DNA from 3 places in the Diaphorobacter nitroreducens genome. Region 2 is predicted to be linked to each of the others. Evidence: predicted binding sites of a transcription regulator. Region 2 holds the regulator's gene; each other region holds the start of a gene.
The links. The regulator FNR, encoded in region 2, switches genes on or off when oxygen is low (the NO sensors DNR and NnrR bind a similar motif). The targets are predictions, from matches to a motif close to TTGATNNNNATCAA.

Region 1 (4,297 bases), 1.9 Mb from region 2:
GGGTGGGGTAGCGGTCATGGCTTGAAGGAGTAAGTGCGGTGGCTCAGGATGTCACGGCGGGCTGCACCAGATCCAGTCCGGGCTTGCCGTGCCAGTAACCGTTGCAGGGGGCCTCGGGCATCAGGGGGCGCATGCGGTCAAGGGCACCTGCATCGGGTTGGGGCGCCTTGCGGGCTGCGTCGAAGGCGGCGATAACCTCTGCCATGTGCTGCGATTGGGGGGACAGGCGCAGCAGTTCCACGCCCAGCGCGCGCAGCGCAGGTACGTCCTGGATGAGGTTGTGCACGCGCGCCGACTGGGTCTGGATGCCGTTGAGCACCAGGAAGCCCTCGCCTTCGCGGGTGGCCAGCAGCTGGCCGTCCGGGTGCTCGATGCAGCGAAAACCGCAGTCGTCCTTGGGCAGGTTGTAGTGGCGTGCCGTGAAGCAGCGCGCCGAGAACGCCAAGGGCATGCGGCCGTAGGCGAAGACTTCGGTCTCCAGCCCCGCGGGTTTGTGTTGCTGCAGCACGGCCAGGTCGGCCTGGCGCATCTCCAATGGCATGACCCAGCGGCTGGCGCCCAGGCCGACCATCCAGTTCAGCGAATCGGCATTGAACAGGTTGAGCTGGGGGCCGGCGACGAAGGCGCGCTTGCCTGCGAGCTGGTGCACGGCGCCCATGTCGTTCGCCTCGATGAGGAATTCCTCGTCCTGGGCGATCTTGTGCATGGCGGATACGTCGGACGTGGATTCCAGCAGCACCATGGTGGAGAGCACCGCCTGCTTGCCGGCGTCGCGCAGCATGCGTGCGATGTCGATCCAGTCGCTCTGGCGCAGCTCGCGGCGGCGCGAGCACACGGCTTCGCCAAGGTAGACGACGTCCACCGGCGTCTCGGCCATGGCCTGGTAAAAATCAAAAACGGTATCGCGCGGCCAGTAGTACTGCAGCGGGCCCAGGGCTAGTTTCATCTTGATGCTCTCAGTTCTTCAGGGGGCCAAGCGCAGTCCCCGCCGCATAAATCGGCGTGACCCAGGCCCAGGCTGCCGGGCAACGGCACAGGGGGTGTTCTTCGCACTTCATTTCCAGGGGCGGTGGTAGGCGCCCAGCGTGTGCTGCTGGCCCTCGGCCACCTGGTCCAGGCTGGCCATCCAGGCGGTCTTGGGGCTGTACAGGTGGCCTTGCGCCATGCAGTGGTCGATGGCCTCGCGCCAGACCTTGGTCACCTGGGCCACGTACGCGGGGCTGCGCTGACGGCCCTCGATCTTGAAGGCACGCACGCCCATCTTCACAAGCTTGGGCAGCAGTTCCAGCGTATTGAGGCTGGTGGGTTCCTCCAGCGCGTAGTAGTTGCTCTCGTCGCCCACGTCGAAGCGGCCCTTGCAGAGCGTGGGGTAGCCGGCGTTCTCGCCGTTGCCGTAGCGATCGATGAGCACGCCATTCAGGCGCGACTCCAGGCCCTTGGGCGTCTCCTGCCAGCGCACGAACTTCGCGGGTGAGCACACGCCGTGCGTGTTGGGCGACTCACCCGTGGCATAAGACGACAGCGCGCAGCGCCCTTCGACCATCACGCACAGGCTGCCGAAGGCGAACACCTCGATCTCCACCGGCGTGCGGTCGATCACCTGGCGCACCTGCTCCAGCGAGAGCACGCGCGGCAGTACGGCGCGCTGGATGCCGAACTGCTGGTGGTAGAAGTTGATGGCGTCGTGGTTGGTGGCCGAGCCCTGCACCGACAGGTGCAGCCGCAGCTGCGGATGGTGGCGCATGGCGTATTGCATGAGGCCGGGATCGGCCATGATCACGGCGTCGATCCCCCAGGCGGCCGCGCGGTCCAGGGCGGCGCGCCAGGGAGCGGGGTTGGCGGCCTGCGGGTAGGTGTTGAGTGCCAGCAGCACCTTGCGCCCGCGCGCATGGGCGTAGGCAATGCCGTTCTGGATGGCCGCCTCGTCAAAGTTCAGACCCGCGAAATTGCGTGCATTCGTCGCGTCGCGCAGTCCGAGGTAGACGCAGTCGGCTCCGCCGTCAACGGCCGCCTTGAGTGCAGGCAGGCTGCCGGCGGGGCAGACCAGTTCGGGTGCGGAAGGGATGTCGGGGGAAGTCGGTTGGCGGGCTGGGTCGGTCACGGGGGCGCTCTTTCGGCTGGCTTGTGCGCGGATCGTCTGATCCTGCGCAGGCTGCGTACCTTAGGTCGCGGTGAATACCCATAACCTGATTTTTGTCAACGATGGGCCGGTCGTTCCTGAATAAACAGATCGGGATTGACCAAAGCCCAGGCAAAAAAAGGCCCGCTGTCCGCGGGCCTTGTCCAGGGGGTCAGCTGAAGAAGCTCTTGAGCCGGTCGGTCCAGCTCTCGGTGGACGGCGAATGCTTGGCACCGCCCTTCTTGAGCGACTCGTCCAGTTCCTTGAGCAGCTTGCGCTGGTGCTCGGTGAGCTTGACCGGGGTTTCCACGATGATGTGGCAGTACAGATCGCCGGGGTAGCTGGCGCGCACCCCCTTGATGCCCTTGCCCCGCAGGCGGAACTGTTTGCCGGCCTGTGTGCCTTCGGGGATATCGATGGCCGCCTTGCCCTGCAGCGTGGGCACCTCGATCTCTCCACCCAGCGCCGCGGTGATGAAGCTCACCGGAACCTGGCAGTGCAGATCGTCGCCGTCGCGCTCGAAGATGTCGTGCTTCCTGATGCGGATCTCGATGTACAGGTCGCCCGGCGGCCCGCCATTGGTGCCCGGTTCCCCGTTGCCGGTGGAGCGGATGCGCATGCCGTCGTCGATGCCGGCGGGGATCTTCACCTCCAGCGTCTTTTGTTTCTTGACCCGGCCCTGGCCGTGGCAGGCCGTGCAGGGCTCGGGAATGATCTTGCCCGTGCCGCGGCAGTGGGGGCAGGTCTGCTGCACGCTGAAGAAACCCTGGCGCATCTGCACCGTGCCAGAGCCCTGGCAGGTGCCGCAGGTCTTGGCGCTGGTGCCGGGTTTGGCGCCGCTGCCGTGGCAGGTCTCGCAGCTTTCCCAACTGGGAATGCGGATCTGCGCTTCCTTGCCCTTGGCAGCCTCTTCGAGCGTCACGTCCATGGCGTAGGACAGGTCGTTGCCGCGGTACACCTGCCGGCCGCCGCGTCCGCGCGCGCCGCCGAACATGTCGCCGAAGATGTCTCCGAAGGCTTCGGCAAAGCCACCAAAGCCCTCGGCGCCACCCATGCCGCCACGCATGTTGGGGTCTACGCCCGCGTGGCCGTACTGGTCGTAGGCGGCGCGTTTCTGTGCGTCGGACAGGATCTCGTAGGCCTCCTTGGCCTCCTTGAACTTCTCCTCGGCGGGCTTGGCAGCGTCACCCTGGTTGCGGTCAGGGTGGTACTTCATGGCGAGCTTGCGATAGGCTTTCTTGAGCTCGTCGTCCGAGGCGTTCTTGGGAACGCCAAGGACCTCGTAAAAATCTCTCTTGGACATGGGCAATCTTCAGGCCGGTTGGGAGCACGAACGCCGCGCGAACCCCGGCTGGCGGGGCCCGACGCGGCGGCTAGGCACGGGATGCGCTGGCGCGATCAGCCCTTCTTGACTTCCTTGACCTCGGCATCCACCACGTTGTCGTCCTGCGCGGCGGCGCCGGCGGAGCCACTGGCGGCAGCTTGCGCACCGGCAGCCTCGGCCCCTTGAGCGGCCTGTGCATCGCCGTACATCTTCTCGCCGAGCTTCTGGCTGGCAGCCATCAGTGCGGTGGTCTTCTCGTCGATGGCGGCCTTGTCCTCGGTCTTGAGGGCAGCTTCCAAGTCCTTCACGGCGGCCTCGATCTTTTCCTTCTCACCGGCGTCCAGCTTGTCGCCGTGCTCGGACAGGCTCTTGTTCACGGTGTGCACGGCGGCTTCACCCTGGTTGCGAGCCTGCACCAGCTCCAGCTTCTTCTTGTCGTCGGCGGCGTTGAGCTCGGCGTCCTTCACCATCTTCTGGATCTCGTCCTCGGACAGGCCGGAGTTGGCCTTGATGGTGATCTTGTTCTCCTTGCCCGTGCCCTTGTCCTTGGCGCCCACGTGCAGGATGCCGTTGGCGTCGATGTCAAAGGTCACTTCGATCTGGGGCGTGCCGCGCGACGCCGGGGGAATGCCTTCCAGGTTGAACTCGCCCAGCAGCTTGTTGGCGCTGGCAATCTCGCGCTCGCCCTGGAACACCTTGATCGTCACGGCGGGCTGGTTGTCCTCGGCCGTCGAGAAGGTCTGCGCGAACTTCGTCGGGATCGTGGTGTTCTTCGTGATCATCTTGGTCATCACGCCGCCCAGGGTCTCGATGCCCAGCGACAGCGGCGTCACGTCCAGCAGCAGCACGTCCTT
Region 2 (4,297 bases):
CGAGGTCATTTCGCTCTATGAGGCGCAAAAGAAAATCTATCCACGCTCGATAAGTGGAGTGTTCGCACGTTGGCGTTGGGCGATGGTGTTTCTGACACAGCTGGTTTTCTATGGCCTGCCATGGCTGGAGTGGGGCCAGCGCCAGATGGTGCTCTTTGACCTCGGAGCACGCCGTTTCTATATTTTTGGTTTGGTGCTTTACCCGCAGGACTTCATTTATCTGACGGGTTTGCTGATTATTTCCGCGCTGTCGCTTTTTCTGTTTACCGCAGTGGCGGGACGCCTGTGGTGCGGCTTCTCCTGTCCCCAGACCGTATACACGGAAATGTTCATGTGGATCGAGCACAAAGTCGAAGGCGACCGCAGTGCCCGTATGCGCCTGGACAATGGTCCGTGGACATTTGAGAAGATCTGGAAAAAATCTGTCAAGCAAGCCATTTGGATTGCGGTCGCATTCTGGACCGGCTTCACCTTCGTGGGCTATTTCGTTCCGATTCGCGAGCTGGGGGGAGAGTTGCTGGCCCTGCAAGGAGGGTGGCAGATATTCTGGGTGATCTTCTATGGGTTGGCCACGTACGGTAACGCAGGATTCCTGCGCGAGCAGGTATGCAAATACATGTGCCCTTATGCGCGTTTCCAAAGCGCAATGTTCGACAGGGACACGCTGGTCGTCTCTTACGATCCTGAGCGCGGCGAGCCTCGCGGGCCCCGTAACAAGACGGTAGACCACAAAGCTGCGGGACTGGGTGACTGCATCGATTGCACGCTGTGTGTCCAGGTCTGCCCAACGGGTATCGATATTCGCAACGGACTGCAATATGAATGCATTGGTTGCGGTCTCTGCGTGGACGCTTGCAATACCGTGATGGACAAGATGAAGTATCCGCGCGGGCTTATTCGCTTCTCAACGCAGAACGGCGTCAAGAACCACTGGACCCAATCGCAAATGCTCAAACGCGTGCTGCGACCCCGTGTGTTGTTCTATTCAGCGGTGCTGGTGGTGTTGTGCATCGGCATGCTGGCCAGCTTGGTGGTACGCACCCCGTTGAAGGTGGACATCGTGCGCGACCGCGCTGCGCTCTCGCGCATCGTGGCGGGAGGCAAGCTGGAAAATATCTACCGGCTGCAGATCATGAACGCCACGGAGGGGGCGCAGCGCTACACCATCAGCGCCCACGGTATGGAAGGGCTGGAAGTGGCGTCCGAGACCGCAATTGACATTGGACCGGCGGAATCCCGATGGGTGGTTGTCCGTCTTCAAATTCCGTATGGCTCAGCATCTCCTGGATCGCATACGGTGTATTTCGATATTCAAGCGCAGGGTGATAAAGCCCAAGTGGCAGAGAAATCCGTATTCCTCGTACCCCGCTGAAGGCGGTCGTGGAATACAAATGAACAAGCTGTGCTCATAAATGAGCGAGGAGTTAATATAAATGTTGAGTAATTCCCCCATGAAACTGGACGACGACGGAAAGCCTTGGTGGACGTTTGGCCATGTCTGGCTTGTCATCGCGGGGCCGGTGATTGTCATCATTGCGGGCTTCGTGACCCTCTGGCTGGCCGTGAGCAAACCCGACCCCGTCATCGCGGAAGACTATTACCAACGGGGCTTGAACATCAACGAGACCCTGAAGGAGTCTGGGGGCGACATGACGCCTGCCATGAAGGGGCGCAACCATGCAGCTACTCCGCTGGAGGATCAACCGCGCTGACCGGCAGGGCGAGTCCTCTTTGCATGCCGGAGAACAGATGCTAGGCTGTCAACTACACTTGCTAGGAGATGGGCGAATGTGGATGCAACGATTGATGTGGATCGCGTGGCCGGCCTTTTTGATGGCGGGCGTCATGGAAATGGTAGTGTTCGCCTTCGTGGATCCAGAAGCGCTGCAGTGGTTTGATCAACCCCTGCATCTCTCGCGCGAAGGTGTGTATACCATCGCCTTCTTCACGTTCTGGTTCGTACTCATGGCTTCCAGCGCATTGACGACGCTGTTGTCACTCTCGCCCTTTGAGTTGAATCGCTGCCCCGTGCCCAAAGGGGCGCGGCCGGCTGATTGCGCCAAATACGTTTCCTGATCTTTCCGCCGATCAGTTATGAATGAACAAAAAACCGAGGCTTAATGGCAGGCTTGCTGGCTGTTGACAATGCGCTTCAGCGCATCGGTATCGACGATGCGCACATGGCGCTGTTTTACTTCCACAATACCTTCTTCCACGAACTTGGAAAACGTGCGGCTGACGGTTTCCAGTTTCAATCCCAGGTAGCTGCCGATCTCTTCGCGTGTCATGCGCAGCACCAATTCGGATTGTGAGAAACCCCGAGCATGCAAGCGTTGTACGAGATTCAACAGGAATGCGGCAAGGCGTTCCTCGGCACGCATACTCCCCAGCAACAGCATGACCCCATGCTCACGAACAATCTCGCGGCTCATGATCTTGTGCACATGGTGCTGTAGTGCCGTTACTTCGCGCGACAACTCTTCAATACGGTCGAAGGGCATGACGCATACTTCGGCGTCTTCAAGCGCCACCGCATCGCAAGTGTGGCGGTCGCTCACGATGCCATCCAGGCCGATGATCTCGCCCGCCATTTGAAAACCCGTCACTTGATCGCGACCGTCTTCGGTGGCGACACAGGTCTTGAAGAATCCGGTGCGGATGGCAAAAAGGGATGTGAAGGGTTCACCGTTCCGGAAAAGCGTGCCGCCACGCTTGATCTTGCGTCGTACAGCAACAATGTCATCGATGCGCTTGAGTTGCTGGTCGTCCAGACCCACGGGCATGCACAGCTCACGCAGATTGCAGTTTGAGCAGGCAACTTTGATGGTCTGGAGATTCGTATGCATGGGAACCCTGTTCATGGCTTGAGCTTACCTCTGAACGGCTGGGAGACATGGAATGCCGTAGGCCGTTGGACGACTTTGAGCCGAAGTCAAATTGTCGCCACAAGGACCTTATGGGCGCTTGATCAACGTCAAGGACTCATGGGGGACTCTACGGCACAGTGATATGAAAGTGCAAGGAATCCCGTCATGACCGTTGTTACAACAGAGCTCCTGCGTCGCTTTGACGTCCCAGGGCCGCGCTACACCTCTTATCCGACTGCTGATCGTTTTGTCGAGGCTTTTGGCGAGCGGGAATACATCCTTGCGCTGCAGCAGCGTCGCGTGGGTTCGGTAGCCAAGGCGATGCCTTTGTCGCTTTATGTCCACATCCCGTTTTGTGAATCGCTGTGCTATTACTGCGCGTGTAACAAGATCATTACCCGGCATCCAGAGCGGGCAGAGGTCTACTTGCGTTACCTCAGCCGTGAGATCGACCTGCATACGGCGCACTGCGGTGTGGGTCAGCATGTGAGCCAGCTGCATTTCGGCGGAGGCACGCCTACTTTTCTGACGGATGACGGTTTGCGCGAACTGATGGGCATGCTGAGGCGCAGTTTCGTCCTCGTTCCGGGGGGGGAGTACTCCATAGAAGTGGACCCCCGGACCGTGGATGAAGCGCGGCTGGGATTGTTGGCGGAGCTGGGTTTCAATCGCCTGAGCTTTGGCGTGCAGGATTTCGACCCTGAAGTACAAAAGGCCGTGCACCGCATTCAGCCTGCCGAAAAGGTGTTCGCGTTGGTCGATGCGGCTCGGAAGCTCGGGTTTGAATCGGTGAACGTGGATTTGATCTACGGGCTGCCGCGACAGACACCGGAGTCGTTTGATCGCACCTTGGAGCAGGTAGCCGAGCTGCGGCCAGACCGGATCGCGCTGTATGCGTACGCTCACTTGCCAGAACGCTTCAAGTCGCAGCGACGCATCATCACGGCCGAGTTGCCCATGGCTTCGGCCAAGGTGTCCATGCTGGCCCGGTCACTTGATGTGTTCCAGGAAGCCGGCTACGTCTACGTGGGCATGGACCATTTTGCGCTGCCTGACGATGCGCTGGCGGTGGCCAAGCGGCAAGGCAGGCTGCACCGCAATTTCCAAGGCTATAGCACGCAGCCCGATTGCGACCTGATTGGTCTGGGCGTTTCTGCCATCGGGCGCGTGGGCGCTACTTACAGCCAAAATGTGAAAACGCTGGACGAGTATTACGACTGCATTAACCAGGGGCATTTGCCTGTGGTGCGCGGGCTGGCGTTGACCAAGGACGACTTGGTGCGCCGCGCAGTCATCATGGCGTTGATGTGCCAAGGTGAATTGCTGTTTGAGCCGTTGGAACAGTCCTGGCTGATTGATTTCCGCAGTTATTTCGATGCGGAATTACAGCAACTGCAAGAAATGGCGGCTCAGGGCTTGGTGAAAATCAG
Region 3 (4,297 bases), 1.6 Mb from region 2:
AGTCGGCCGGGGGCACGGCCAGCAGCACGCCAGTCATGCCGCCGATGGCGAAGGTGCACATGAAGCCCACCGTCCACAGCATGGGCACGCTGAAGCGGATGCGGCCCTTGTACATGGTGAACAGCCAGTTGAAGATCTTGGCGCCCGTCGGGATCGAGATGATCATCGTCGTGATGCCGAAGAAGGTGTTCACCGTGGCGCCCGAGCCCATGGTGAAGAAGTGGTGCAGCCACACCAGGTACGACAGGATGGTGATACACACCGTGGCGTACACCATGGAGGTGTAGCCGAACAGGCGCTTGCGCGAGAACGTGGCGACGACCTCGGAGAACACGCCGAAGGCCGGCAGCACCAGGATGTAGACCTCGGGGTGACCCCAGATCCAGATCAGGTTCACGTACAGCATGGAGTTGCCCCCCAGGTCGTTCGTGAAGAAGTTGGTGCCGATATAGCGGTCCAGCGACATCAGCACCAGCGCTGCCGTCAGCACGGGGAACGAGGCGACGATCAGCGCGTTGGTGCACAGCGCGGTCCAGGTGAACACGGGCATCTTCATCAGGTTCATGCCCGGCGCGCGCATCTTGATGATGGTGACGATCAGGTTGATGCCCGACAAGGTGGTGCCCACCCCCGCAATCTGCAGGCCCCAGATGTAATAGTCGAGACCCACGCCAGGGTCCTGCGCCCCGAGGTTGGACAGCGCCAGCCAGCCGGAGGTGGAGAACTCGCCCAGGAACAGCGAGATCATCACCAGCACGGCGCCGCCGGTGGTCATCCAGAAGCTGAAGTTGTTCAGGAAGGGGAACGACACGTCGCGCGCGCCGATCTGCAGCGGCACGAGGTAGTTCATCAGGCCCGTGACGAAGGGCATGGCCACGAAGAAGATCATGATCACGCCGTGGGCCGTGAAGATCTGGTCGTAGTGGTGCGGCGGCAGGTAGCCCATGCTCTCGCCCACAGCCATGGCCTGCTGCAAGCGCATCATCACCGCGTCGGCGAAGCCGCGCAGGAACATGACCAGGCCCAGGATCATGTACATGATGCCGATCTTCTTGTGGTCGATGGAGCAGATCCAGTCGCGCCACAGCGGGCCCCACAGACGGAACTTGGTGAGGCCGGCCAGCATCACGATGCCACCCAGGACCACCGCGATGAAGGTCCACAGCACGATGGGCTCGTGCGCCATCGGGATCGAGTCCCAGGTGATGCGGCCCAACAGCCAGTGGGCTGGGGTAGTTTGTTCAGACAACATATCGAATCTCTTGGCTAATGGGCCCGGCGCCGGCTTGGCGCCCGCGTCGGGTCCGTCAAATTCACTGTTGGGTGGGGGCCTCGGGGAGGGCTAAGCCCGGCTGCAGCGCGGCCAGGATCTGTGGCGCGTTGCCGGCGGTGCATACGTCCTGTGGCAGCGTTAGACCGTTGGCTTTGACGAAGGCTTCGCCGCCGAGCGCGTCGATGGCCATCATGTCGTGCATGCACATCTGGCCGTCTTCCACGCAGCGGTTGAGCACCTTGCCGTACAGGCCGTCTTCCACGGTGGAAAAGCGCTGCACGGGGTCGCGCTGGCTGGGCTTGGCCAGTTGCAGGTAGGTGGTCTTGTCCAGGGGCTTGCCTTCGGTCTTGGCCTTGTCCACCCACTGGGCGAACTCGGCATCGCTCAGGCCGTGGAACTTGAAGGTCATGCCGGAGAAGCCGGGGCCGCTGTAGTGCGAGGCGAGGCCATGGAACACGCCGGGCTTGTTGATGATGGCGTTCAGCTCGGTCTGCATGCCAGGCATGGCGTAGATCATGCCGGCCAGGTCGGGCACGTAGAACGCGTTCATGGTGGATGTGGCGGTGAGCTTGAACAGGATCGGGCGGTCCACAGGCGCGGCCACCTCGTTCACCGTGGCAATGCCCTGCTCGGGGTAGAAGAACAGCCACTTCCAGTCCATGGCGACCACCTGCACTTCCAGCGGTTTGATGTCGGCGGCCAGCGCGCGCTGGGCGTCGATGCGGTCCAGGGGGCGGTAGGGGTCCAGCTTGTGGGTAGCGATCCAGGTCAGCGCGCCCAGGGCAATGATGATCATCAGCGGCACGCTCCAGATCACCAGCTCCAGCGAGGTGGAGTGGTGCCAGTCGGGGTCGTACTCGGCGTCGGTGTTGCCCTGGCGGTACTTCCAGGCGAACAGCAGCGTCAGCAGGATCACCGGCACGATGACGATCAGCATCAGCACCGTGGCAGTCACCACCAGGTTGCCCTGCTGGGCTGCGATATCACCCGCCGGGTTCAATACAACGGCCTTGCTGCAACCAGCCAGGCTGGCTGCGGCCAAAGCCGCGGCGAGCCAGGTGGGCCCGCGGAGTTTCTTCAGTTGGAGCATTGCTAGGCGTGTCAAAAAGCGTGCACGGCCTTGCGTCGCGCGGGCGGGCGCGGCGCTAGGTGTAAACGCGAATTACTGGACGGAGATGAATGTAATACGCCTAGCGCATTTGTCGATTGGACATTTTGTCCAGGGTCAAACTTATGGCGTGATGGCAGGCCGTATGCGGCCTGCGGGCGCGACCATGGCGGCGCGGATGGCCGACTGGGCGTGAGGGTTTTCCCGCGCGGGACCTCAGTGTAAGCGTACTTGTTGACCGCGGGGCTTGCGTGTAGAACGGAGCTGTGTCTGCAAAGCCAAGGAGTACGGTCATGAGTAGCGGTTCCGTCGCATACCCCGTTTACGGCCCCGAGAGCGCGGCATCGCTGTCGCGCGCGCACACCGACGAAGACGTCACCCCGGGCGAGATCGCCGTGGGCGTGATCATCGGGCGCGCGTCGGAGTATTTCGACTTCTTCGTATTCGGGATCGCTTGCGTGCTGGTCTTCCCGTCGCTGTTGTTCCCCTTCATGTCGCGGCTGGACGGCACGCTCATGGCCTTTGCCATCTTTGCCATCGCCTTCATCGCCCGGCCGCTGGGCACCGCCATCTCCATGGCCGTGCAGCGGCGCTGGGGGCGCGGCACCAAGCTGACGCTGGCGCTGTTCCTGCTGGGCGGCTGTACGGTGAGCATGGCCTTCCTGCCCAGTTACCACGTGGCGGGGCTGGCAGCCGCCGGGGCGCTGGCGGTGCTGCGCTTCGGCCAGGGGCTGGCGCTGGGCGGCTCCTGGGACGGGCTACCGTCGCTGCTGGCGATGGCGGCACCGCCGGAGCGCCGCGGCTGGTATTCCATGGTGGGGCAACTGGGCGCGCCCGTAGGGTTTGCATTGGCCGCCGGGTTGTTCGCCTACCTGTACGGCAGCCTCTCCAGCGAAGAATTCCTGGCCTGGGGCTGGCGCTACCCGTTCTGCGTGGCCTTTGCGATCAACGTGGTGGCGCTGTTTGCGCGGCTGCGCCTGGTGGTGGGGCAGTCCTATGCCGAATTGCTGCAAGAGAAGGAACTGGAGCCCGTGGGCGTGGCCCGCGTGATGCGCGAAGAGGGGAGCAATGTGGTGCTGGGCGCCTTTGCGGCACTCGCTAGCTTCGCACTCTTTCACGTGGTGACGGTGTTCCCGCTGTCGTGGTTCGCCCTGTTCTCCGACCGCTCCATGGCCGAGGTGCTGTGCGTGCAGATCGCCGGCGCATTCCTGGCCATCGGCGCGGTGGTGGTGTCGGGGCGGTTGGCCGACCGCATGGGCCGGCGCAACCTGTTGGGCTCCATGGCCGTGCTGATTGGCCTGTTCAGCCTGGCCACGCCCTGGCTGCTGGGCGGTGGCGCGGTGGGCGGCACGGTGTTCCTGCTGCTGGGCTTCGTGCTGCTGGGCCTGTCGTACGGCCAGGCATCGGGCACGGTGACGGCCAACTTCTCCACCCAGCACCGCTACACCGGGGCGGCACTGTCGTCCGACCTGGCCTGGCTGATCGGCGCGGCCTTCGCGCCGTTGGTGGCCTTGGGGCTGTCGGCACGTTTCGGGCTGGGGGCGGTGACGCTGTATCTGCTGTCGGGCGTGGTCTGCACACTCGGCGCGTTGCGTATCAATCGCCTCATCGAGCAGCGCAGCTGAGTTCGACTGGCTGTCGGCTGTTATCGAAAATGATAGCTGCCGGCGCTTGACTCAAATAGGTTTCACAGTGTTTTCAATGTGAAACCGTTGAGGGACAAGCGCAGGCAGCTCTCTTTTTGCTTCAGTCGCGCGGGCGGAAGCCGATCACCAAGGACGACGGCACGCGGCCGTCCACGTCGCGTGGCAGGGTTTCCGTGCGGTGCAGCGCACGAATCACCGCGTCGTCCCACGCCTTGTTGCCGCTGGACTGGGTGATGCGCGCGCCGACGATGGTACCGTCCGGAGCGGCGC

Region 1: the regulator FNR is predicted to act here: its motif matches at 2,187-2,200, upstream of ubiU (ubiquinone anaerobic biosynthesis protein UbiU).
Region 3: the regulator FNR is predicted to act here: its motif matches at 2,489-2,502, upstream of cyoA (ubiquinol oxidase subunit II).

Annotation. Positions count from the first base shown of each region.
Region 1 is NZ_CP016278.1:201,249-205,545, forward strand. Features, by position in the region: gene ubiT (ubiquinone anaerobic biosynthesis accessory factor UbiT) at 1-18, opposite strand, end outside; gene BA022_RS00915 (U32 family peptidase) at 44-946, opposite strand; gene ubiU (ubiquinone anaerobic biosynthesis protein UbiU) at 1,055-2,101, opposite strand; gene dnaJ (molecular chaperone DnaJ) at 2,292-3,422, opposite strand; gene dnaK (molecular chaperone DnaK) at 3,518-4,297, opposite strand, start outside.
Region 2 is NZ_CP016278.1:2,131,302-2,135,598, reverse strand. Features, by position in the region: gene ccoG (cytochrome c oxidase accessory protein CcoG) at 1-1,372, shown strand, start outside; gene BA022_RS10000 (FixH family protein) at 1,434-1,712, shown strand; gene BA022_RS09995 (hypothetical protein) at 1,789-2,076, shown strand; gene fnr (fumarate/nitrate reduction transcriptional regulator Fnr) at 2,118-2,861, opposite strand; gene hemN (oxygen-independent coproporphyrinogen III oxidase) at 3,033-4,297, shown strand, end outside.
Region 3 is NZ_CP016278.1:520,088-524,384, forward strand. Features, by position in the region: gene cyoB (cytochrome o ubiquinol oxidase subunit I) at 1-1,252, opposite strand, end outside; gene cyoA (ubiquinol oxidase subunit II) at 1,314-2,363, opposite strand; gene BA022_RS02415 (MFS transporter) at 2,675-4,006, shown strand; gene tolA (cell envelope integrity protein TolA) at 4,128-4,297, opposite strand, start outside.